Regions from separate parts of the Jeotgalibaca dankookensis genome, predicted to be linked through region 1. Evidence: a T-box and tRNA genes for the amino acid it is inferred to sense, from the RefSeq annotation. Region 1 holds a T-box; the other regions hold tRNA genes.
The links. The T-box of region 1 lies ahead of tyrS (tyrosine--tRNA ligase). A T-box ahead of a tRNA ligase gene usually reads a tRNA of that ligase, here a tRNA-Tyr.
Positions count from the first base shown of each region.

Region 2: it encodes a tRNA-Tyr, which carries the amino acid that the T-box ahead of tyrS (tyrosine--tRNA ligase) is inferred to sense. The anticodon was not compared.
Region 3: it encodes a tRNA-Tyr, which carries the amino acid that the T-box ahead of tyrS (tyrosine--tRNA ligase) is inferred to sense. The anticodon was not compared.

Region 1 covers NZ_CP019728.1:1,515,761-1,523,351, reverse strand. The annotation lists gene BW727_RS07520 (ABC transporter ATP-binding protein) at 1-391, shown strand, start outside; gene BW727_RS07515 (bifunctional 2-keto-4-hydroxyglutarate aldolase/2-keto-3-deoxy-6-phosphogluconate aldolase) at 499-1,146, shown strand; gene BW727_RS07510 (NAD(P)H-dependent oxidoreductase) at 1,276-1,968, shown strand; gene BW727_RS07505 (hypothetical protein) at 1,972-2,160, shown strand; gene BW727_RS10615 (hypothetical protein) at 2,179-2,331, shown strand; gene BW727_RS07500 (DsbA family oxidoreductase) at 2,324-3,154, shown strand; gene BW727_RS07495 (hypothetical protein) at 3,160-3,537, shown strand; gene BW727_RS07490 (GNAT family N-acetyltransferase) at 3,550-4,041, opposite strand; gene tyrS (tyrosine--tRNA ligase) at 4,042-5,304, opposite strand; T-box leader at 5,354-5,553, opposite strand; gene BW727_RS07480 (C40 family peptidase) at 5,776-7,101, shown strand; gene metG (methionine--tRNA ligase) at 7,233-7,591, shown strand, end outside.
Region 2 covers NZ_CP019728.1:1,820,257-1,827,847, forward strand. The annotation lists gene BW727_RS08930 (APC family permease) at 1-62, shown strand, start outside; gene BW727_RS08935 (PFL family protein) at 91-1,449, opposite strand; gene BW727_RS08940 (ACT domain-containing protein) at 1,463-1,732, opposite strand; gene BW727_RS08945 (cold-shock protein) at 1,863-2,063, opposite strand; gene BW727_RS08950 (ISL3 family transposase) at 2,364-3,668, shown strand; tRNA gene BW727_RS08955 (tRNA-Leu) at 3,802-3,885, opposite strand; tRNA gene BW727_RS08960 (tRNA-Cys) at 3,931-4,001, opposite strand; tRNA gene BW727_RS08965 (tRNA-Gln) at 4,009-4,079, opposite strand; tRNA gene BW727_RS08970 (tRNA-His) at 4,084-4,159, opposite strand; tRNA gene BW727_RS08975 (tRNA-Tyr) at 4,173-4,253, opposite strand; tRNA gene BW727_RS08980 (tRNA-Phe) at 4,259-4,331, opposite strand; tRNA gene BW727_RS08985 (tRNA-Asp) at 4,344-4,416, opposite strand; tRNA gene BW727_RS08990 (tRNA-Val) at 4,420-4,492, opposite strand; tRNA gene BW727_RS08995 (tRNA-Glu) at 4,522-4,593, opposite strand; tRNA gene BW727_RS09000 (tRNA-Ile) at 4,599-4,672, opposite strand; tRNA gene BW727_RS09005 (tRNA-Gly) at 4,683-4,753, opposite strand; tRNA gene BW727_RS09010 (tRNA-Asp) at 4,755-4,830, opposite strand; tRNA gene BW727_RS09015 (tRNA-Met) at 4,864-4,936, opposite strand; tRNA gene BW727_RS09020 (tRNA-Ser) at 4,982-5,071, opposite strand; tRNA gene BW727_RS09025 (tRNA-Glu) at 5,115-5,186, opposite strand; tRNA gene BW727_RS09030 (tRNA-Ser) at 5,204-5,291, opposite strand; tRNA gene BW727_RS09035 (tRNA-Ile) at 5,319-5,392, opposite strand; tRNA gene BW727_RS09040 (tRNA-Met) at 5,440-5,513, opposite strand; tRNA gene BW727_RS09045 (tRNA-Pro) at 5,546-5,619, opposite strand; tRNA gene BW727_RS09050 (tRNA-Arg) at 5,638-5,711, opposite strand; tRNA gene BW727_RS09055 (tRNA-Leu) at 5,721-5,806, opposite strand; tRNA gene BW727_RS09060 (tRNA-Gly) at 5,854-5,925, opposite strand; tRNA gene BW727_RS09065 (tRNA-Thr) at 5,930-6,002, opposite strand; tRNA gene BW727_RS09070 (tRNA-Leu) at 6,009-6,090, opposite strand; tRNA gene BW727_RS09075 (tRNA-Lys) at 6,121-6,193, opposite strand; tRNA gene BW727_RS09080 (tRNA-Val) at 6,239-6,311, opposite strand; rRNA gene rrf (5S ribosomal RNA) at 6,407-6,522, opposite strand; rRNA gene BW727_RS09090 (23S ribosomal RNA) at 6,623-7,591, opposite strand, start outside.
Region 3 covers NZ_CP019728.1:314,494-322,084, reverse strand. The annotation lists gene pcp (pyroglutamyl-peptidase I) at 1-436, opposite strand, end outside; gene BW727_RS01560 (DUF979 domain-containing protein) at 456-1,397, opposite strand; gene BW727_RS01555 (DUF969 domain-containing protein) at 1,394-2,083, opposite strand; tRNA gene BW727_RS01550 (tRNA-Leu) at 2,250-2,333, opposite strand; tRNA gene BW727_RS01545 (tRNA-Cys) at 2,373-2,443, opposite strand; tRNA gene BW727_RS01540 (tRNA-Gln) at 2,451-2,521, opposite strand; tRNA gene BW727_RS01535 (tRNA-His) at 2,526-2,601, opposite strand; tRNA gene BW727_RS01530 (tRNA-Trp) at 2,618-2,688, opposite strand; tRNA gene BW727_RS01525 (tRNA-Tyr) at 2,697-2,777, opposite strand; tRNA gene BW727_RS01520 (tRNA-Phe) at 2,783-2,855, opposite strand; tRNA gene BW727_RS01515 (tRNA-Asp) at 2,868-2,940, opposite strand; tRNA gene BW727_RS01510 (tRNA-Val) at 2,944-3,016, opposite strand; tRNA gene BW727_RS01505 (tRNA-Glu) at 3,044-3,115, opposite strand; tRNA gene BW727_RS01500 (tRNA-Ser) at 3,133-3,219, opposite strand; tRNA gene BW727_RS01495 (tRNA-Asn) at 3,255-3,327, opposite strand; rRNA gene rrf (5S ribosomal RNA) at 3,341-3,456, opposite strand; rRNA gene BW727_RS01485 (23S ribosomal RNA) at 3,560-6,475, opposite strand; rRNA gene BW727_RS01480 (16S ribosomal RNA) at 6,667-7,591, opposite strand, start outside.

The DNA.
Region 1 (7,591 bases):
CGGAGGTGATATGTTAACGCACTTTCAACTAGGCATTCAAGAACCAGTTGTTGAAAAGGGTGCTACCTTGAGTTCAGGCCAACGGCAATTAATATCCTTTGCTCGCGCCTTAGCCTTCGATCCAAAAATATTAATATTAGATGAAGCGACATCTTCAATAGATACTGAGACTGAAGAAATCATTCAACATGCGATGGCTGTCCTTAAAGAGGGACGTACGACGTTTATTATTGCTCATCGTCTTTCTACCATTCAACATGCCGAACAGATTTTAGTCTTAGCAAACGGTCAAATTGTTGAGCAAGGAAACCATAGTGAGTTATTAGCAAAAAATGGAAGCTATGCACAAATGTATCATATGCAAAAGAAAGCGAACCAAACGAGTTTATAAAGGCTTTTGGAGTTTAACCTTTGATTAGCCTACAATTGACAAAGTAACTTTGAAAAAATACAATCAACTTATAACGTGAACGAGCGATTTGAAAGGGAGGAAGTTAAATGAGTATGAAAAGAGACATACTAAGTCAGTTAGAAAAAAACTTTTTATTTGCAGTTGTGCGTGGTTCTACACAGGCAGAAGGATATGAAGTATCCAAAGCTGTGTTTGAAGGTGGAATTAAAAATATTGAAGTAACTTTTTCAACCCCGAATGCAGAAAAAGTTATGCGCCAGCTTGCCGATGAATTTGCAGACACAGATATGGTTGTAGGAGCCGGAACTGTTCTAGATGAAGTAGCAGCTCGCATTGCTATTTTAAATGGTTCTAAATTTGTTGTGAGCCCTTCGTTTAACAAAAAAATTGCTAGAATTTGTAATATTTATACCATCCCTTACTTACCAGGTTGTGGCACGATTACAGAAGTATCACAAGCTCTAGAAGCTGGTTGTGAAGTTGTAAAGCTATTTCCAGGAGGCTTATTGGGACCCGGATTTATTAAAGATTTGCACGGACCGATCCCTTGGGTGGAAGCGATGCCTTCAGGTGGTGTTTCTTTAGATAATATGGACCAATGGATTGCGAGTGGTGCGTGGTCAGTTGGTGTTGGGAGCGCCTTAACAAAAAATTTAAAAGACGGTGGTTACGGCGCAGTGACAGCCTCTGCTAAAGAATTTGCCGATAAACTAACCAGTATACGGACTAATTAGATTTCATTTAGAAGATAGCAGGCTGAGGTGTAACCTTAGCCTGTTTATCTTTATATAAGCAGAATGATTGAATTTTCGATATACTGTTGATAAGATTCATAGACAATGAAATAAGGGGTAACGTTATATATGAAAACATTGATCATTATCTCTCATCCTGAACTAACAGAATCACATACACAACAATTTTTAAAAGAAAGCTTACCAGAAGAAAATGTAACGTGGCACCATTTAGAAGCTATTTACCCAGATGAAATTATTAATGTGGAAAATGAGCAAGCTCTCCTACGAGAGCACGATCGTATTATTTTTCAATTCCCTTTTTATTGGTATAGTTCACCCTCTCTATTTAAGAAGTGGCAAGATTTAGTCTTGATAGAAGGATTTGCCCATGGGAAGAAAGGACAGTTTTTAAAAAATAAGGAATGTCAATTAGTTGTTACAACTGGAGTAAACATCAATGCCTACCAGCCCGGTGCCAGCGAACAGTTCACTATCCCTGAATTACTCCGACCTTTTCAAGCAACGATACAGAAATGCCACATGACTTATTTACCACCCTTAGTCATTGCACGTTTTGATTACATGAGTGAGACAGAAAAAAAAGCGTTGCTTATTGACTATCGACAGGTCGTGACGAATGTAAAACTACCTTCTTTAAAAGAAAAAGAAGAATGGTTTAAGCAAGAGTTAAATGGACTTGGTAAAGAGGGCTTTTCAACTGAAAACCAACATTTAGTGGATTTGTTAATTGCTCAAATGGAAGAAAATAGGGAGCAGTTGGATGATTTAAACTGGACGCTTGAAGAAATGAAGGAGTAAATGATGGAACAAAAAGACTGGATGCTTGAACAAATAAACAAATTAGCAGAAGAAAGCCAGGATTATAGACAAATAGCACTGTATCAAGCGTTTGTGGATTTAATAAACGAACAATATAGAAGAATTGAGATGACACAAGGTGAAATAGACGGCCGAATGTGGAGCCGTAATCAATGGGATCGTCAGTCTTAGAAAAGGAGGAAGAAAAAGATGGAGAAATCCTTGTTTACATTTATTGAAGTTGAAACAAGCAATGCAACGGAATCGCTTGTCTGTGATCCGAAAACGGGTCTATGTGTGTTGCCTGAAACCAACAATAGGGATGAGAAAAAAGCTGTAGAAAAGAGTGATGAGGATGAGTAAAATAAATCTCTACTATGTAACAGATCCACTCTGCTCTTTTTGCTGGGCCTTTGAGCCAACCCTGAGAAAATTTAGATATGAGTATGCCGACTATATTGATCATGATTTAACCGTTATGGGTGGCATGATTGAAAACTGGGAAACTTATAATGGTGATGGAGCTAATGGTATTCAAACGGCCGTGGACGTGGCAGAACATTGGCGTGAAGTTGGAGATTTTACACGGATGCCAATCGATGGTCGCGTCTGGCTAGATGAACCCATTGCTTCTTCCTATCCAAGTTCGCAAGTCTATCAAATTATTCGTCGAGATTTTCCAGACAAAGCAGACTTATTCTTACGTAAGTTGCGCGAAAGAGTCATGCTTCACAATCAAGACATTTCAAAAAGTTCGGTCTTGGCTATCTTATTAGAAGATTTAGGTTTTGATTCCCGAGCAGTATTAAGTGCAGCAGAATCATTTGAAGGCCGCAGCTTATTAAGCAGTGATTTAAGTTTAGCTAGTGCGCTTTCAGCAACAGGATTTCCTACTGTGGTTTTCGTGAATGAAGCGAATCAAGGCGTAAAAATTGTCGGTGCACAACCTTATGAAGGATTGGTGGCTGCTTTAAAACAGATACTTAGAGTTGAAACCTTGAAGCCCATGCCGGTTCCGAGTTTAGATATTGTGATGAAAACAACGCCGCTTTTAATGAGTCGTGAAATTGAAGTGCTTTATAACTTATCAGAAACAGAAGTTGAAGGTTTTGTTCATTTAACTATGGGGCATGATAGTGTTGAAACGGGTCAGATACTCGGTCAAACTTATTACAAGGCGGTTTAAGTGGGATGAAGACGAGTTTAAGAGAAAAGGAAAATATTTTTCAAGCTCTTTATATTGTTGCTATTGTCTTATTAAAACGTAAATACGGTATGTTACTAAATGACTATGAAAATATTATCTTTGTTTTTCTAGCTGCTTTAGGACTTTATCTGATTCATTGGCTATTGACCAAATTTTCTAAAAGTGAAAACCAGCTGGATGACTGGGAAGAAAAGCTAGATATTATGACAATTGTTATTTATGGTTTTGGTTTACTCCTCTTAAAATGGTTACAAGTTATGAGTGTTCGGATCATGCTCTTGGTAGGTGGCTTACTTATAGCAATCAATGTCATGATTAAATATAAAAGAAGAAGTATAAAGAAAAAAATGGATGCTCACTGAGCATCCATTTTTTTATACATACAAACGATAAACGTAATCATCCATAAAAAATCCTTTTCCTATATCAGAAATAATCGCATCGACACGTTGAAAACCGATTTTTTCGTAAAATAAAATAGCCGAGGGATTATACTTATTAACAGTTAGTTCCAAATATTTTTTTCCTTCTAAACGTGTTTTGTTCTTTAAGTAGCTGATAATAGAGTGACCATAGCCTCGACCACGAACCTCTTTGTATAAGTAAATTTTACTCAAAAAAAAGGATTCTCTTTTTGTTTCAAGGGCTAGGTACCCAATGGCTTTGTGTTCCAACTGAATAATATAGTAATCAACGTTCACGAAATCTTCTAGAATCCTTTCTTTTGATTGAATTGTTGCTAACATGTAAGCGACTTGCTGGTCACCGATAATAGGGCGGTAATGTTCTCGCCAAATTGTGGTAGCCATATTGGCGACTGTCTCTGCTTGCGTATTATTTCTAGCTGAAATAAGTGTTAGCATCATTTATACCAATTTAATTAAGAAATATTTTTTCTTACCACGTCGTACAATGATAAAGCGATTTTCGAATGAATTTTCTGCCGTGATGACAAAATTTGTATCCGTAACTTTATCGCCGTTAATTGTAATAGCACCATTGGTGATATCTTCACGGGCTTGACGACGTGAAGGTTCAATGCCCAAATTAACCAACCAAGTGACTAAGTTTTGCTCTGTCAGGTGTGATTCAAATGTCGGCATATTTTTGAAACCTTGTTCAATCTCCTTGGCATTTAATTCTTTTATGTTACCAGTAAAGAGTGCTTCCGTGATTTTTAATGCATCTTCCAAGGCTTGCTGTCCGTGGACAAAACGTGTCATTTCAGCTGCTAATGTTTTTTGTGCTTCGCGTTTATGAGGTTCTGTTTCGATTTTTTCCGCTAAAAGATCTATTTCTTCTTTAGATAAGAAGGTAAAGTATTTTAAGTATTTAACAATATCACGGTCATCTTGGTTAACCCAGAACTGATAAAATTCATACGGTGTAGTCATTTCTGGATCTAACCAGATTGCACCACCCGCGGTTTTACCAAATTTAGTTCCGTCAGCTTTAAGCATCAAAGGTATGGTTAAACCAAAGGCTTTAGCTTCTGGACCGACCTTTTTACGAATAAGCTCTAAACCAGCTGTAATATTTCCCCACTGATCAGCGCCACCCACTTGTAGTTGTATATCATAATGATTATAGAGGTGCAAATAATCCATAGACTGCAAAATTTGATAAGAAAACTCAGTAAAAGAAATGCCTGTTTCTAAGCGACTTGAAACAATGTCTTTTGCTAACATTGTGTTGATATTGAAGTTTTTACCAAAGTCACGTAAAAAGTCAAGTAAGGATAAGTCCTTTGTCCAGTCAAGGTTATTTACAAGACGGATCTGTGAATCTGATTCTCCTGCTTTGAATAGCTTTTGCATTTGGATTGTAATTTTTTCAGCATTGTAAGCAACTTGTTCTTCCGTTTGCGAAACGCGCTCTTCTGATTTACCACTTGGATCTCCGATTGAACCGGTTGCGCCACCAATTAGAATAACGGGTTTATGACCAGCCAATTGGAATCGTTTCAAGATCATAAAAGGGATTAAGTGCCCAATGTGCATACTTGAACCAGTCGCATCGATCCCACAATATAACCCAATTTTCTTTTCTTCTACTAACTGTTGGAGTCCTTCTTCATCGGTTTGTTGGTTAATGGCGCCGCGCCATTGTAATTCTTCTATAATATTCATTTTATCTCTCCTCTATATTTATAAAACAAAAAAAGCCCCTGACAGTATTGTCAGGGACGATAATTTACCGTGGTACCACCCAGATTGTTTCCCCAATAGGAAAACCTCTTATGCATATAACGGTGCTAACCGTTCCTTCAAGAAAGTTCAAGAGTGTAATTCAGTATAAGATTGCACCGGTTCTCACCATTCACCGATTCTCTATCTGCTGCAAAGCTTCTACCTACTGGGTTCCGTCATAACTTTAAACTTTTTCAATTGATTTTATTATAGCCAACACCCTGTAGTGAGTCAACCATTTTAACAATTGCAACATAAGTCCCGCAATATTACAGATTTATTACATTGTAACTACAAGTTGACTATATCCACTTATTCACAAAAAAAATATGCTATGATTCATAACGTTAAAGCAAACAAATAATGTCAAGAAGACACCTATAAATAAACATAACATTCGGAGGTATGAAATTGAAAAAGAAACTAATGACAGTACTACTAACTAGCTCAATGCTTGCAACCAGTATGATGGCACCAATGACGGCTTCCGCAGATGAATTAACAGATAATATTACTAAACAAGATCAAAAATTAGAAGAGATAAAAGGAAGTATTTCTTCCGCTCAAGAACTATTATCAGCTGTTCAAGCTGAACTTGCTGCTACTGAAGCGCGAGCAAATGAACTACTTGCACAACGTGACGAAGCGCAAACTAAAATAGAAGAATTAACAAAAGAAATTGAAAAACTTCAAGCTATTATTGATAAACGTGAAGACCAATTAAAAGACCAAGCACGTTCTGTACAAGTAAACGGATCAAATACAAACTATATGAACTTTGTTTTTGCATCGGAATCTCTAACCGATCTATTTGCTAGAGTAGATGTTGTTGCAACTATGGTTTCTGCTAATAAGGACATGGTTGAACAACAAGTAGCTGACCAAAACTTAGTTGAAGAAAAGAAAGCTTCTTCAGAAGAAAAATTAAGTGAAATTATTGGAATGTCAAGTGAGTTAGAAGAACTAAAAGCTGATTTAGAAATCAAGAAAATTGAAGAAGAAAGTGCGATTGCAGCATTGAATGCTAATAAAGCAACTGTACAAGCTGACCGCGACCGTTTTGTAGCTGAAAAAGAAGCAGCAGACCGTCGTGCAGCAGAAGAAGCAGCACGTTTAGCAGCAGCTGAAGCAGCAGCCGTTGCCGCAGCAGAAGAAGCAGCGCGCGCTGCTCAAGCACCAGCAATTGAAAGTGTGACAGAAGTTGCATCAACTAACTATGCACCATCAATTCATACAGTAGAAAATACAGTAGAAGTAAGTGAATCGCAAGTTGTAGAAGAGCAAGTGGTAGAAAACGTAGCAGCAGCAGCGCCAACTCAAACGGCAACTCCTGCACCAGTTCCTGCGCCAGCTCCGACACCAGCACCAGCACCAGCACCCTCTTATAGTGGAAACGTTGTTTCAGAAGCATATAAATATCTTGGCGTTCCTTATGTATGGGGTGGAAGAACACCAGCAGGATTTGACTGCTCAGGATTTACTAGTTATGTCTATAAACAAGCTTACGGCATTGATATCGGCGGTTGGACTGTACCACAAGAAAATGCAGGTACAAGAATTAGTGTTTCTCAAGCACAAGCTGGAGATTTACTATTTTGGGGTTCAGCAGGTAGCACTTACCACGTAGCAATTTCTCTTGGTGACGGATCATACATCCATGCACCATTTGAAGGAAGAAACGTTGAAGTTAACTATGTAAAATACTTTACACCAGATTTTGCAGTTCGCGTAAACTAATCGTTCAATAAAAAGTAGTCCTCTTGAGGGCTACTTTTTTTATCGAGAGGAATTTTGAAAACACCAAACAATCAAGAGCTTTGTATGGTAAAATAGATTGTGCATATATAATTCTAAGGAGGCACTCATTCGTGTTTAATAAAAAAGAAACGTTTTATATTACGACCCCGATTTATTATCCAAGTGGAAAACTCCACATTGGCAATTCTTATACAACTATTGCGTGCGATGTTATGGCGCGCTATAAGCGACTACAAAATTTTGATGTTTATTATTTAACTGGAACAGATGAACACGGTCAAAAAATTGAGAATAAAGCAGAAGAGCTTGGTATTTCCCCTCAAGCGTATGTTGATGGAATGGCTAAGGAGATTCAAGCCTTATGGAAAACGTTAGACATATCTCATGATAAATTTATCCGTACGACTGATAAAGAACATGTTATTGCAGTTCAAGCGATGTTTGAACGATTAGTTGAACAAGATGACAT
Region 2 (7,591 bases), 300 kb from region 1:
TCTTCTTGTTTGCTTGTTCATTAATATTTTTAAGTGGTTATACGTATTTCAAAAAAACATAAAGCAACGCAATTGCGTTGCTTTATGTTTTTAATTTTTAAATGAATGAAGGGGAGCTGGTATTCTACCACCACGGTTAATCAAACTCTCTGAAGAAAATTCGCTAACTGCAAGTATAGGGGCGCGGCCTAATAACCCTCCAAATTCAACGGTATCGCCAACATCCATTCCAGGAACAGCAATAATCCGTACTGCTGTGGTTTTATGATTCATAATACCAATTGCTGCTTCGTCCGCAATTAAGGCTGAGAGTGTTGCTGCTGTCGTTTTACCAGGAACTGCAACCATATCAAGACCGACGGAACAGATTGCTGTCATTGCTTCTAATTTATCAATGGTGATCGAACCAACTTCGACTGCTTCAATCATTCCAATGTCTTCAGATACAGGAATAAATGAGCCAGATAAACCGCCAACATGTCCGCATGCCATTAATCCACCTTTCTTAACGGCATCATTTAATACAGCTAAAGCTGCGGTTGTTCCGTGGGTTCCTACACGTTCCAATCCCATTTCTTCCAAAATTCGTGCCACTGAGTCGCCAATAGCAGGGGTCGGAGCTAAAGACAAATCAACTATCCCGAAAGGAACGCCTAACCTATCTGCAGCCAAAGTACCAACTAGCTGTCCCATTCGCGTAATTTTAAAAGCTGCTATTTTAATCGTTTCCGCTACAATATCAAAAGGCTTGTCTTTTACTTTTTCTAATGCTCGTTTTACAACTCCTGGTCCACTAACTCCCACGTGAATAACAACATCTGCTTCTCCTACCCCATGAAAAGCACCAGCCATGAACGGATTATCGTCTACAGCGTTGGCAAAGACTACCAATTTCGCAGCACCTAGTCCGCCCATATCAGCTGTTAATTCTGCTGTTTGTTTCATAACCTGTCCCATTTGTGCAACGGCATCCATATTTATTCCTGCCTTAGTAGAACCAATATTCACAGAAGCACAAACCAATTCTGTTTCAGAAAGAGCGTGTGGAATTGATTCGATTAAAATTCGATCCCCTTTAGTATATCCTTTCTCTACCAACGCGCTAAAACCACCTATAAAGTCAACACCTACTTTTTTTGCTGCCGCATCTAAAGTCTTAGCAAAAGCGACATAATCTTTGTCAGAGCTCGCACCTGCAATCAAAGCAATTGGCGTAACTGAAATACGTTTGTTCACGATAGGAACACCAAGTTCTTGCTCGATTTCCCTCGCAACAGTCACTAAATCTTTAGCATAATGCGTGATTTTATTATAAATTTTTTCTCGAGCTTTCTCGCCATCCGAATCCGCACAGTCTAGTAAAGATATTCCCATGGTCACTGTCCGAATATCTAATTTATCTTCAGAAATCATTTGAATCGTTTCTAGTATATTTTCTTTTCGTTCCACGTTTTCCCCACCTTTATAGCGTATGCATTGCGTTAAAAATGTCCTCAGACTGAATTCGAATTACAAGCTGTTCTTTTTTCTCTACATCCCCTAACTTATCTTGTATTTCGATAATTGAGTAAGGAGAAGTTGAGAGATCAACTAACACTATCATTGTAAAGAAACTTTCCATTAAAGTTTGAGAAATATCTAAAATATTTACTTCTACTTCAGCAAGTTTGGTACTAACCGAAGCCACAATTCCTTTATGATCTTTTCCAGTCACAGTTACAATTGCTTTCATTTTTATACCCCACTTTAACTATTTTTTAATAGTTTACCATATTCTATGTCTATAAAAAGAAACATATCAATAAATTATTTAATAAAAAAAAGGTGAGCTATAAATAGCTCACCTTCTATCAATTATAAAATTAGTTTTTAACTACGTTTGTAGCTTGTAGGCCACGGTTTCCTTCTTCTACGTCAAAAGTCACTGATTGACCTTCGTCTAAAGATTTGAAACCTTCGTCTTGGATTGCTGAGAAGTGTACGAATACATCATCTTGTCCGTCACGTTCGATAAATCCAAAACCTTTTTCTGCGTTAAACCATTTTACTGTACCTTGTTCCATAATATAATATCCTCCTCGTGCTTATAAGCACAAATTTATTTAGTTATCTTTGTACGACACGAAGTGATATGTATTACGATCCCACTTATTTTAACGTTGTCCTAACCAAAAACACTATCGTAAGTATACACCATAGCAAGATTAATAGCAAATTTAATTACTTATGTCCGTTTAAATAAAAAGGCTCTAGAATATTAAGTGTTGATGGGCCTTTGGCCCTTTTGTGAAAAACACAAAGAGACAAATGAATTTTTCCGTTAAAATGAAGGTATCGAGTCTTTATTTTAGGAGGAAATTCATTTGTCTCATAATCATTTTATAGGAAAACTACTGGGAATAAAAGATAAAAATATCAAGGTGGATGAAGATAATTGGTTGAAGGAAGACGTACGGAACGGCTTGCGCTGTAAAATCATCTCCGCCACGCTCACCTACATACCGAAAGCGTGTAAATGCTGTGGCTGCGTGAACGCTGGTTCAATCGTAAAGAACGGGACGAAGCTGACCCACCCGCTGCTCCTGGATATGGCGGGATGTCCAACCTACTTAGAATTGAAGAAACAGCGGTTCCTGTGCAGGGAATGCGGACAAACCTTTATTGCGGAAACAACGATGGTCAAAAAACGGTGCCACATCTCGAATGATGTCAAACATTCCATCGCAGTCCAGGGGACGTGTAACATATCTGAAAAGGATATTGCTCGGGAGCACCGTGTATCAAACAACACCGTCAAACGGGTTTTCGGAGCCTTTTATAACACATTCCGTCAAACCTACACCTATCTGCCCGAGAACTTGGCCATCGACGAGTTTAAAAGCGTCAAAAGTGCTGATGGAGCCATGAGTCTAATTATTTGCGATTCCGATAGCCATCGGATTTTCGATGTCCTTGAAGACCGTCGAAACAAGTCAATCACTGATTACTTCCTGCGTTTTTCACAAGAACAACGCGCCAAGGTCAAGACCGTGGTTGTGGACCTGTATGGTCCTTATCAAAAGCTGTTCCAGGCGCTCTTTCCTCAGGCTGAATTGATTATTGACCGTTTCCATATCGTCACGCAGGTAAACCGGGCGCTCAATATGGCACGTATTGGCTTTATGAATACCTTGAAGAAAGCGAATGACTTGAAAGCAAAACGAGATTATAGAAAACTAAAAAAATATTGGAAATTGATTCTGAAAAAAGAAGAACTGTTGAATGGCACAGAATATCGTTATCATAGACTTTTCAAGGGCATGGTGACGGAACGGGGGATCATCGATTATATTCTTTCTTTGGACGAGGGTCTCCGCCTGAATTATAATGCCTACCAAACAATCGTCTTTACCGTTACGCACCGGAAACCGGATTTGTTTCGGTCCTTCATTCATGAGAAACAACGGGGGCTTTCTGCCAAGATGGACCAAGCTTTGAAGACATTCCGCCAATCCGAAAGAGCTATTGTAAACGCACTGAGCTATGACTATTCAAACGGATTAGTGGAAGGGATTAATAATAAAATCAAGGTCATCAAGCGGACAGCCTATGGCTATCGCAACTTTTCTAATTTCCGAAACCGCATCTTCATTGAATATAAATTACTAGAAATAAAAACAGTAGCTTAGGAACCTTTTGGTTCCCAGCTACTGCTTTATAGATTGTGAAATTTAACCTGCATGCAACTGGAAAAATACACTATCAACACTTCTTGACAAAGAGCCAATAAAAAAAGCCACCACATTGGTGACTTACATGTTATACCGGCGGCCGGGATCGAACCGGCACGCCCTCGCGGGCACAGGATTTTGAGTCCTGCGCGTCTGCCAGTTCCGCCACGCCGGCATGATATTTATCAATTTTCTAGTTATCTTCTAACTCTAACGAGAAAGGCGGTAACCGGATTTGAACCGGTGATGAAGGTGTTGCAGACCTATGCCTTACCACTTGGCTATACCGCCATTAAAACTGGGCTAGCTGGATTCGAACCAACGATGACGGAGTCAAAGTCCGTTGCCTTACCGCTTGGCTATAGCCCAAAAATGGGGCGACTGATGGGACTTGAACCCACGAATGCCGGATCCACAAACCGGTGCGTTAACCCCTTCGCCACAATCGCCATAAGATAATAATGGAGGGAGGCAGATTCGAACTGCCGAACCCGAAGGAGCGGATTTACAGTCCGCCGCGTTTAGCCACTTCGCTATCCCTCCAAAGGTGGCTTGGGACGGAATCGAACCGCCGACACCTTGAGCTTCAATCAAGTGCTCTACCAACTGAGCTACCAAGCCATAAATTAAAAACGGTCCCGACGGGATTTGAACCCGCGATCTCCTGCGTGACAGGCAGGCATGTTGACCCCTACACCACGGAACCAAATGGAGGTTGACGGGATCGAACCGCCGACATTCTGCTTGTAAGGCAGACGCTCTCCCAGCTGAGCTAAACCTCCATGCTGCTACAAAACTAATCTTATCTATATGACCCGTACGGGACTCGAACCCGTGTTACCGCCGTGAAAGGGCGGTGTCTTAACCGCTTGACCAACGGGCCTAGAATGGGCCTAAATGGACTCGAACCATCGACCTCACGCTTATCAGGCGTGCGCTCTAACCAGCTGAGCTATAGGCCCATAAAAAAAGAGCGGGTGAGGAGAATCGAACTCCCGACGTCAGCTTGGAAGGCTGGGGTTTTACCACTAAACTACACCCGCGTGGCGGTCCCGACGGGATTTGAACCCGCGATCTCCTGCGTGACAGGCAGGCATGTTAACCCCTACACCACGGAACCGTTACAACTTATTTAAAATATGCCTAAAGGCAATTGCGGGGACAGGACTCGAACCTGTGACCTCCGGGTTATGAGCCCGACGAGCTGCCAACTGCTCTACCCCGCGATAATAAAATAAATGATACTGACATATTGTCTATCAAACAATATAAGGAGGATAAGAGATTCGAACTCTTGCGTGCTTTTACACACCTGACGGTTTTCAAGACCGTTCCCTTCAGCCAGACTTGGGTAATCCTCCACAACAATTATATGACTTTAAGTATAATCAATAAGTTATACTATGACCCGTACGGGACTCGAACCCGTGTTACCGCCGTGAAAGGGCGGTGTCTTAACCGCTTGACCAACGGGCCAGATAAAAAAACAAATACGGAGAAGGAGGGATTTGAACCCTCGCGCCGCGTTAGCGACCTACACCCTTAGCAGGGGCGCCTCTTCAGCCACTTGAGTACTTCCCCATAACCTATATAAACAGCAATAACAAATGGACCTTGCAGGACTCGAACCTGCGACCGGACGGTTATGAGCCGTCTGCTCTAACCAACTGAGCTAAAGGTCCGGACTCTTGAAGTTTACCTGATTATAACTGGATCCATTTTGAAGAAATAGCGGCGAAGGGGATCGAACCCCCGACCTCCCGGGTATGAACCGGACGCTCTAGCCAGCTGAGCTACACCGCCATGTATCTAACCTTTACGGTTATTAGTACTAATCGGGAAGACAGGATTCGAACCTGCGACCCCTTGGTCCCAAACCAAGTGCTCTACCAAGCTGAGCTACTTCCCGTTTACAAAAAAATAAAAATGCAGCCAGTAGGAGTCGAACCTACAACCGCCTGATTCGTAGTCAGGTACTCTATCCAATTGAGCTATGGCTGCAAAAAAAAATGCCGAGAATCGGGATCGAACCGATACGGTGATCACTCACCGCAGGATTTTAAGTCCTGTGCGTCTGCCAATTCCGCCACCCCGGCATTACAATATAATATTAACATAAGTATAGACTATAAGCTACTTATGAAGCGGAAGACGGGGTTCGAACCCGCGACCCCCACCTTGGCAAGGTGGTGTTCTACCACTGAACTACTTCCGCAAAGTGCCGGCTAAAGGAGTTGAACCCTCGACCCTCTGATTACAAATCAGATGCTCTACCAACTGAGCTAAGCCGGCAAAAAGTGCGGGTGAAGGGACTTGAACCCCCACGCCTTGCGGCGCTAGATCCTAAATCTAGTGCGTCTGCCAATTCCGCCACACCCGCTTTATCTACTCTAAAAAATTACAATAGATATGAGTCATGCAGGATTCGAACCTGCGACCCTCTGATTAAAAGTCAGATGCTCTACCAACTGAGCTAATGACTCGAAAACTTAGTATGAGTATATTTTTAAGTTTTAAAAATATATCAATGGAGATTGACGGGATCGAACCGCCGACATTCTGCTTGTAAGGCAGACGCTCTCCCAGCTGAGCTAAATCTCCATATAAAACAACTTCTTAAATATCATATAATAATTATAGTAATACTGCAAGTATTAAATGACTTTTACCTTATAGTATTTATCATTAAATAGTATGCGCGGCAGCGTCCTACTCTCACAAAGGGAAACCCTTCACTACAATCGGCGCTAAGAAGCTTAACTTCTGTGTTCGGGATGGGAACAGGTGTGACCTTCTTGCCCTTGCCACCGCACATTTTCTATTTAATTGAAGAAACATTGCGTTCCCTCAAAACTGAATCCATAACACAATGAACAGCTGACCAAAGCCATTACAACCACCTTGTTTTATTCGTGGTTAAGTCCTCGACCGATTAGTACTAGTCCGCTCCATACATCGCTGTACTTCCACTCCTAGCCTATCTACCTGATCGTCTCTCAGGGGTCTTACTCATTCTAGATGATGGGAAATCTCATCTCGAGGGGGGCTTCACGCTTAGATGCTTTCAGCGTTTATCCCTTCCACACATAGCTACCCAGCGATGCTCTTGGCAGAACAACTGGTACACCAGAGGTGTGTCCATCCCGGTCCTCTCGTACTAAGGACAGCTCCTCTCAAATTTCCAACGCCCGCGACGGATAGGGACCGAACTGTCTCACGACGTTCTGAACCCAGCTCGCGTGCCGCTTTAATGGGCGAACAGCCCAACCCTTGGGACCGACTACAGCCCCAGGATGCGACGAGCCGACATCGAGGTGCCAAACCTCCCCGTCGATGTGAACTCTTGGGGGAGATAAGCCTGTTATCCCCAGGGTAGCTTTTATCCGTTGAGCGATGGCCCTTCCATGCGGTACCACCGGATCACTAAGCCCGACTTTCGTCCCTGCTCGACTTGTCTGTCTCGCAGTCAAGCTCCCTTCTGCCTTTGCACTCTACGAATGATTTCCAACCATTCTGAGGGAACCTTTGGGCGCCTCCGTTACTCTTTAGGAGGCGACCGCCCCAGTCAAACTGCCCAACTGACACTGTCTCCCCACCCGATTAGGGTGGCGGGTTAGACTGGTCCTGCTACAAGGGTAGTATCCCAATGATGCCTCCATCGAAACTAGCGTCCCGACTTCTACGGCTCCTACCTATCCTGTACGTGTAGCAGAAACAATCAATATCAACTTGCAGTAAAGCTCCATGGGGTCTTTCCGTCCTGTCGCGGGTAACCAGCATCTTCACTGGTACTATAATTTCACCGAGTCTCTCGTTGAGACAGTGCCCAAATCGTTACGCCTTTCGTGCGGGTCGGAACTTACCCGACAAGGAATTTCGCT
Region 3 (7,591 bases), 890 kb from region 1:
ACATAATATGATTACATACAAACGTCCCTGCTGAGTTAGAAACGGCAGCTGGAACACCCGCTGCTTTGATTTTTTCAACCATGGCTTTAATCGGTAAGGTTGCAAAATAAGCAGGTGCCCCATCTTCTTGAATGGAAACATCAATGGGTTGATTGTCTTCATTATCTGGAATACGCGCATCATCTTGATTGATGGCCACACGTTCAGGTGTTATCGCAAAGCGTCCACCAGCTTGGCCGACACATAAAATCATATCTGGTTTTACCTCTAGAGCTTTTTCACGTAAAGTTTCTGCTGATTTATGAAAAACAGTGGGAATTTCCAACTTCACAATCTCTGCTCCAGCAATTTCATCTGCTAGTAATTTAACTGCTTCTAAAGCAGGATTAATTTTTTCTCCACCAAAAGAATCAAAAGCTGCTACTAATATTTTCATCTAAATCTTCCTTTCTTTTTTAAAATGCCCAGAAATACATTAAACCAATATGGACAAGAATTAATATCAATGCCATTGGAGCTTGAGCTTTAATAACACCATTTGGATTTTTCATTTCCAATAAAGCAACTGGTAAAGCGTTAAAGTTTGCTGCCATTGGCGTTAATAAAGTCCCACAAAAGCCGGCTGTCATCGCTAACGCTCCAGCAATGACTGGATCTGCTCCTAGCGCAATTACAAAAGGAATACCTATTCCAGCTGTTATAACTGTAAAGGCTGCAAAAGCATTTCCCATAATCATTGTGAATATTACCATACCAAAGATATAAGCGATAACGCCAATCAAACGATTTCCCTGAGGAACGATTCCCGATATAATATCAGCAATCACATCCCCAACGCCGGCTGTTGTAAAGAGAACACCTAAGGCAGCAAGTAGCTGTGGTAAAATTCCTGTTGTGCCGACCTGTTGAACCATCCGATCTGATTCTTTAAGAGCTTGCTTTGGTGATGTCTTGAAGATTGCTAAAGCTAGCAAAAGGGACAAAACAGCGGCCGTTCCAATTCCTACTTGCCCGCCAAACGGTGTTAACTGTGCAATCAATACAGCAATTAATGCTAAACTAATTGCAGGTATGAAAATTTTATTTCCAAAACGTTCTGCATGCTCCGCCTGTTCTTCAACGGTATTCATCTCAATTTTGCCTATTTTCACTTGTTTAAATAAAGTTAGAAGACCCATAATCAACAGGAATAACCCATTTAATGCAGGTGGTAGTAAGTTCCCGCCTCCAAAAATCAACCCCAACAAGAGCCAAAATAGAGCGGTTCCTAAACGTGTCGGATGATCTTTTTGTCTAAAAATTCGGTAACTTGTATAGAGTAACTGTAAACCAATCAATAAATAGAAAAATTCTAATATTGCCGGTACAAGGGTTTCTGTTATAAACGTTTCATTCATGAGCGACGCCCTCCCTTATTACCGTACTTACGGTCTAATTTTTTATCAGTTAAGTAATTACTTATCGCTGAAATCAATAAGGCAATCAAAGCCACTGGAATAGAGGCTGAGGCAATAGCTACTGGGGAAACATCATAACCTAAGGATTCCATTGTTCCCGCAATTAATAAAACTCCAGAAGCAGCAATAAAAGTATTTTGTGCAAAGAAATTTCCGAAGTTTTCCGAAGCAGCAGATTTAGCCTTTAGCATCTCAACATCATCATCGTCAATATCGCCATATTTAATTTGTGAGGAAGCTTGGACCATGGGATCAACAATAGGACGAACAAACTGAGTTTGTCCTTGAACCCGGATAGAGAAAAAAGCAGCGACTTCACGAATAAACTGATAAAGTGTCAACATTCTTCCCGAAGTGAGTCCTTTCATTTTTTTAATTAAATTCGTAGCTTGCTCCTTTAGTCCAAAACGTTCTGACAAGCCAATCATAGGCAGTGTCAAAAAAAATAAAGTAACCAAACGGTTATTAACAAAGGCGGTTCCAAGTATTTCAAGTATTTCTACAAAAGATATCCCTGAAACTAAGCCCGTTACAACAGCTGCAATCAAAACAACTGCGATGGTATCTAGTTTCATGACAAAGCCAATTACAATAATGACAATTCCTATTAAGCGAATCCATTCCATCTTTTTCACTCCTATTAGTTTTATTTACCGATCATAAAATGAGGGTTTTCTAATTATAACAAATATAGAAGAGAAATAATATGATAAAAGAACATTTTAGACGTTTTCGTCTAAAAATTACAAACAAAAAAGCCACCCTCTAAAAAGGTGACTCGCATGATAGATATACCGGCGGCCGGGATCGAACCGGCACGCCCTCGCGGGCACAGGATTTTGAGTCCTGCGCGTCTGCCAGTTCCGCCACGCCGGCAATATAAGAACTTACAACTTTTTACTTTGATAATAAATAAGGCGGTAACCGGATTTGAACCGGTGATGAAGGTGTTGCAGACCTATGCCTTACCACTTGGCTATACCGCCATTAAAACTGGGCTAGCTGGATTCGAACCAACGATGACGGAGTCAAAGTCCGTTGCCTTACCGCTTGGCTATAGCCCAAAAATGGGGCGACTGATGGGACTTGAACCCACGAATGCCGGATCCACAAACCGGTGCGTTAACCCCTTCGCCACAATCGCCAAAATATCCATTTAACAGGGGTAGTAGGATTCGAACCCACACTGACGGTTTTGGAGACCGTAGTTCTACCATTAAACTATACCCCTAAAAAGAATGGAGGGAGGCAGATTCGAACTGCCGAACCCGAAGGAGCGGATTTACAGTCCGCCGCGTTTAGCCACTTCGCTATCCCTCCAAAGGTGGCTTGGGACGGAATCGAACCGCCGACACCTTGAGCTTCAATCAAGTGCTCTACCAACTGAGCTACCAAGCCATAAATTAAAAACGGTCCCGACGGGATTTGAACCCGCGATCTCCTGCGTGACAGGCAGGCATGTTGACCCCTACACCACGGAACCAAATGGAGGTTGACGGGATCGAACCGCCGACATTCTGCTTGTAAGGCAGACGCTCTCCCAGCTGAGCTAAACCTCCAATTTAAAGCTAATTGTATCGATATTATGACCCGTACGGGACTCGAACCCGTGTTACCGCCGTGAAAGGGCGGTGTCTTAACCGCTTGACCAACGGGCCATGCTAATATTCTGGAACGGAGAGTAAGGGATTCGAACCCTTGAGACGGTTACCCGCCTACACGGTTTCCAACCGTGCTCCTTCAGCCTCTCGGACAACTCTCCAGACTACTATTAGGTTTACTCTCAAAAAAAGAGAACTCCGCAAGTAGGACTCGAACCTACGACATCTTGATTAACAGTCAAGCGCTCTACCGACTGAGCTATTGCGGAATAATGTAAAAATGCGCGGCAGCGTCCTACTCTCACAAAGGGAAACCCTTCACTACAATCGGCGCTAAGAAGCTTAACTTCTGTGTTCGGGATGGGAACAGGTGTGACCTTCTTGCCCTTGCCACCGCACATTTTCTATTTAATTGAAGAAACATTGCGTTCCCTCAAAACTGAATCCATAACACAACAATGAACAGCTGACCAAAGCCATTACAACCACCTTGTTTTATTCGTGGTTAAGTCCTCGACCGATTAGTACTAGTCCGCTCCATACATCGCTGTACTTCCACTCCTAGCCTATCTACCTGATCGTCTCTCAGGGGTCTTACTCATTCTAGATGATGGGAAATCTCATCTCGAGGGGGGCTTCACGCTTAGATGCTTTCAGCGTTTATCCCTTCCACACATAGCTACCCAGCGATGCTCTTGGCAGAACAACTGGTACACCAGAGGTGTGTCCATCCCGGTCCTCTCGTACTAAGGACAGCTCCTCTCAAATTTCCAACGCCCGCGACGGATAGGGACCGAACTGTCTCACGACGTTCTGAACCCAGCTCGCGTGCCGCTTTAATGGGCGAACAGCCCAACCCTTGGGACCGACTACAGCCCCAGGATGCGACGAGCCGACATCGAGGTGCCAAACCTCCCCGTCGATGTGAACTCTTGGGGGAGATAAGCCTGTTATCCCCAGGGTAGCTTTTATCCGTTGAGCGATGGCCCTTCCATGCGGTACCACCGGATCACTAAGCCCGACTTTCGTCCCTGCTCGACTTGTCTGTCTCGCAGTCAAGCTCCCTTCTGCCTTTGCACTCTACGAATGATTTCCAACCATTCTGAGGGAACCTTTGGGCGCCTCCGTTACTCTTTAGGAGGCGACCGCCCCAGTCAAACTGCCCAACTGACACTGTCTCCCCACCCGATTAGGGTGGCGGGTTAGACTGGTCCTGCTACAAGGGTAGTATCCCAATGATGCCTCCATCGAAACTAGCGTCCCGACTTCTACGGCTCCTACCTATCCTGTACGTGTAGCAGAAACAATCAATATCAACTTGCAGTAAAGCTCCATGGGGTCTTTCCGTCCTGTCGCGGGTAACCAGCATCTTCACTGGTACTATAATTTCACCGAGTCTCTCGTTGAGACAGTGCCCAAATCGTTACGCCTTTCGTGCGGGTCGGAACTTACCCGACAAGGAATTTCGCTACCTTAGGACCGTTATAGTTACGGCCGCCGTTTACTGGGGCTTCAATTCAAAGCGTCGCCTTGCGGCTAACCTCTCCTCTTAACCTTCCAGCACCGGGCAGGCGTCAGCCCCTATACGTCATCTTTCGATTTAGCAGAGACCTGTGTTTTTGATAAACAGTCGCTTGGGCCTATTCACTGCGGCTGACCATGTGGTCAGCACCCCTTCTCCCGAAGTTACGGGGTCATTTTGCCGAGTTCCTTAACGAGAGTTCGCTCGCTCACCTTAGGATGCTCTCCTCGACTACCTGTGTCGGTTTGCGGTACGGGCAGTTGATTTCTAACTAGAAGCTTTTCTTGGCAGTGTGACATTGGGAACTTCGGTACTTGATTTCCCTCCCCATCACAACTTGTCCTTCACAGCGGTAAGCATTTGACTCACCACTAGACGTGTTGCTTGGGCGTGCTCTTCCGATCGCACGCTTTCCTTAGCCTCCTGCGTCCCTCCATTGGTCAAACAAAATCAACTGGTACAGGAATATCAACCTGTTGTCCATCGCCTACGCCTATCGGCCTCGGCTTAGGTCCCGACTAACCCTGGGAGGACGAGCCTTCCCCAGGAAACCTTAGTCATACGGTGGACGGGATTCTCACCCGTCTTTCGCTACTCATACCGGCATTCTCACTTCTAAGCGCTCCACCAGTCCTCACGGTCCAGCTTCAACGCCCTTAGAACGCTCTCCTACCACAGAACCAATGGTTCTGTCCACAGCTTCGGTGATCTGTTTAGCCCCGGTAAATTTTCGGCGCAGGGTCACTCGACTAGTGAGCTATTACGCACTCTTTAAATGATGGCTGCTTCTGAGCCAACATCCTAGTTGTCTATGCAACCCCACATCCTTTTCCACTTAACAGATACTTTGGGACCTTAGCTGGTGGTCTGGGCTGTTTCCCTTTCGACTACGGATCTTATCACTCGCAGTCTGACTCCCGGACTTAAATCAATGGCATTCGGAGTTTATCTGAATTCGGTAACCCGAGAAGGGCCCCTAGTCCAAACAGTGCTCTACCTCCATGATTTATACGTCCGAGGCTAGCCCTAAAGCTATTTCGGAGAGAACCAGCTATCTCCAGGTTCGATTGGAATTTCTCCGCTACCCACACCTCATCCCCGCATTTTTCAACATACGTGGGTTCGGTCCTCCAGTGCGTATTACCGCACCTTCAACCTGGACATGGGTAGGTCACCTGGTTTCGGGTCTACGACCACATACTTCTTCGCCCTATTCAGACTCGCTTTCGCTACGGCTCCGCCTTTTCAGCTTAACCTCGCATGGGATCGTAACTCGCCGGTCCATTCTACAAAAGGTACGCCATCACCCATTAACGGGCTCTGACTACTTGTAAGCACACGGTTTCAGGTACTCTTTCACTCCCCTTCCGGGGTGCTTTTCACCTTTCCCTCACGGTACTGGTTCACTATCGGTCACTAGGGAGTATTTAGCCTTGGGAGATGGTCCTCCCGGATTCCGACGGAATTTCGCGTGTTCCGCCGTACTCAGGATACTGGTAGGGTGACGGTCAATTTCGCATACGGGGCTTTTACCCTTTATCGCGCAACTTTCCAGTTGGCTTCTGCTATCTCACGTCATCCCATGTCCCAGTCCTACAACCCCAAAGAGCAAGCTCTTTGGTTTGGGCTTTTCCCGTTTCGCTCGCCGCTACTCAGGGAATCGATTTTTCTTTCTCTTCCTGCAGGTAATGAGATGTTTCAGTTCCCTGCGTCTACCTCGTACACGCTATGTATTCACGTCTACGTCATATCCTATAACAGATATGGGGTTCCCCCATTCGGAAATCTCCGGATCACAGCTTACTTACAGCTCCCCGGAGCATATCGGTGTTAGTCCCGTCCTTCATCGGCTCCTAGTGCCAAGGCATCCACCGTGCGCCCTTATTCACTTAACCTGAGTCAAGTTTCGGCCATTGCTGGCCATCATAGGGAATAATCCTCTATGAACGCGGTATAAATGTTTTGGTCTTTCTTTGTTACTTTCATGTTATGGTATTCAGTTTTCAAGGAACAAGTGTAAAATGAGAGTTGACCTCTCAAAACTGAACAAGAATGAACGAACCGGCAGGTTCCGATTTTTCCTTAGAAAGGAGGTGATCCAGCCGCACCTTCCGATACGGCTACCTTGTTACGACTTCACCCCAATCATCCGTCCCACCTTAGGCGGCTGGTTCCCCTAAGGGTTACCCCACCGACTTCGGGTGTTACAAACTCTCGTGGTGTGACGGGCGGTGTGTACAAGACCCGGGAACGTATTCACCGCGGCGTTCTGATCCGCGATTACTAGCGATTCCGGCTTCATGCAGGCGAGTTGCAGCCTGCAATCCGAACTGAGAATGGCTTTAAGAGATTCGCATGCCCTCGCGGGTTAGCGGCTCGTTGTACCATCCATTGTAGCACGTGTGTAGCCCAGGTCATAAGGGGCATGATGATTTGACGTCATCCCCACCTTCCTCCGGTTTATCACCGGCAGTCTCATTAGAGTGCCCAACTAAATGCTGGCAACTAACAATAAGGGTTGCGCTCGTTACGGGACTTAACCCAACATCTCACGACACGAGCTGACGACAACCATGCACCACCTGTCACCTTGTCCCCGAAGGGAACGGCCTATCTCTAGGCGTGTCAAGGGATGTCAAGACCTGGTAAGGTTCTTCGCGTTGCTTCGAATTAAACCACATGCTCCACCGCTTGTGCGGGTCCCCGTCAATTCCTTTGAGTTTCAGCCTTGCGGCCGTACTCCCCAGGCGGAGTGCTTAATGCGTTAACTGCAGCACTGAAGGGTGGAAGCCCTCCAACACTTAGCACTCATCGTTTACGGCGTGGACTACCAGGGTATCTAATCCTGTTTGCTCCCCACGCTTTCGAGCCTCAGCGTCAATAACAGACCAGAGAGTCGCCTTCGCCACTGGTGTTCCTCCATATATCTACGCATTTCACCGCTACACATGGAATTCCACTCTCCTCTTCTGCATTCAAGTTCCCCAGTTTCCAATGACCTTCCACGGTTG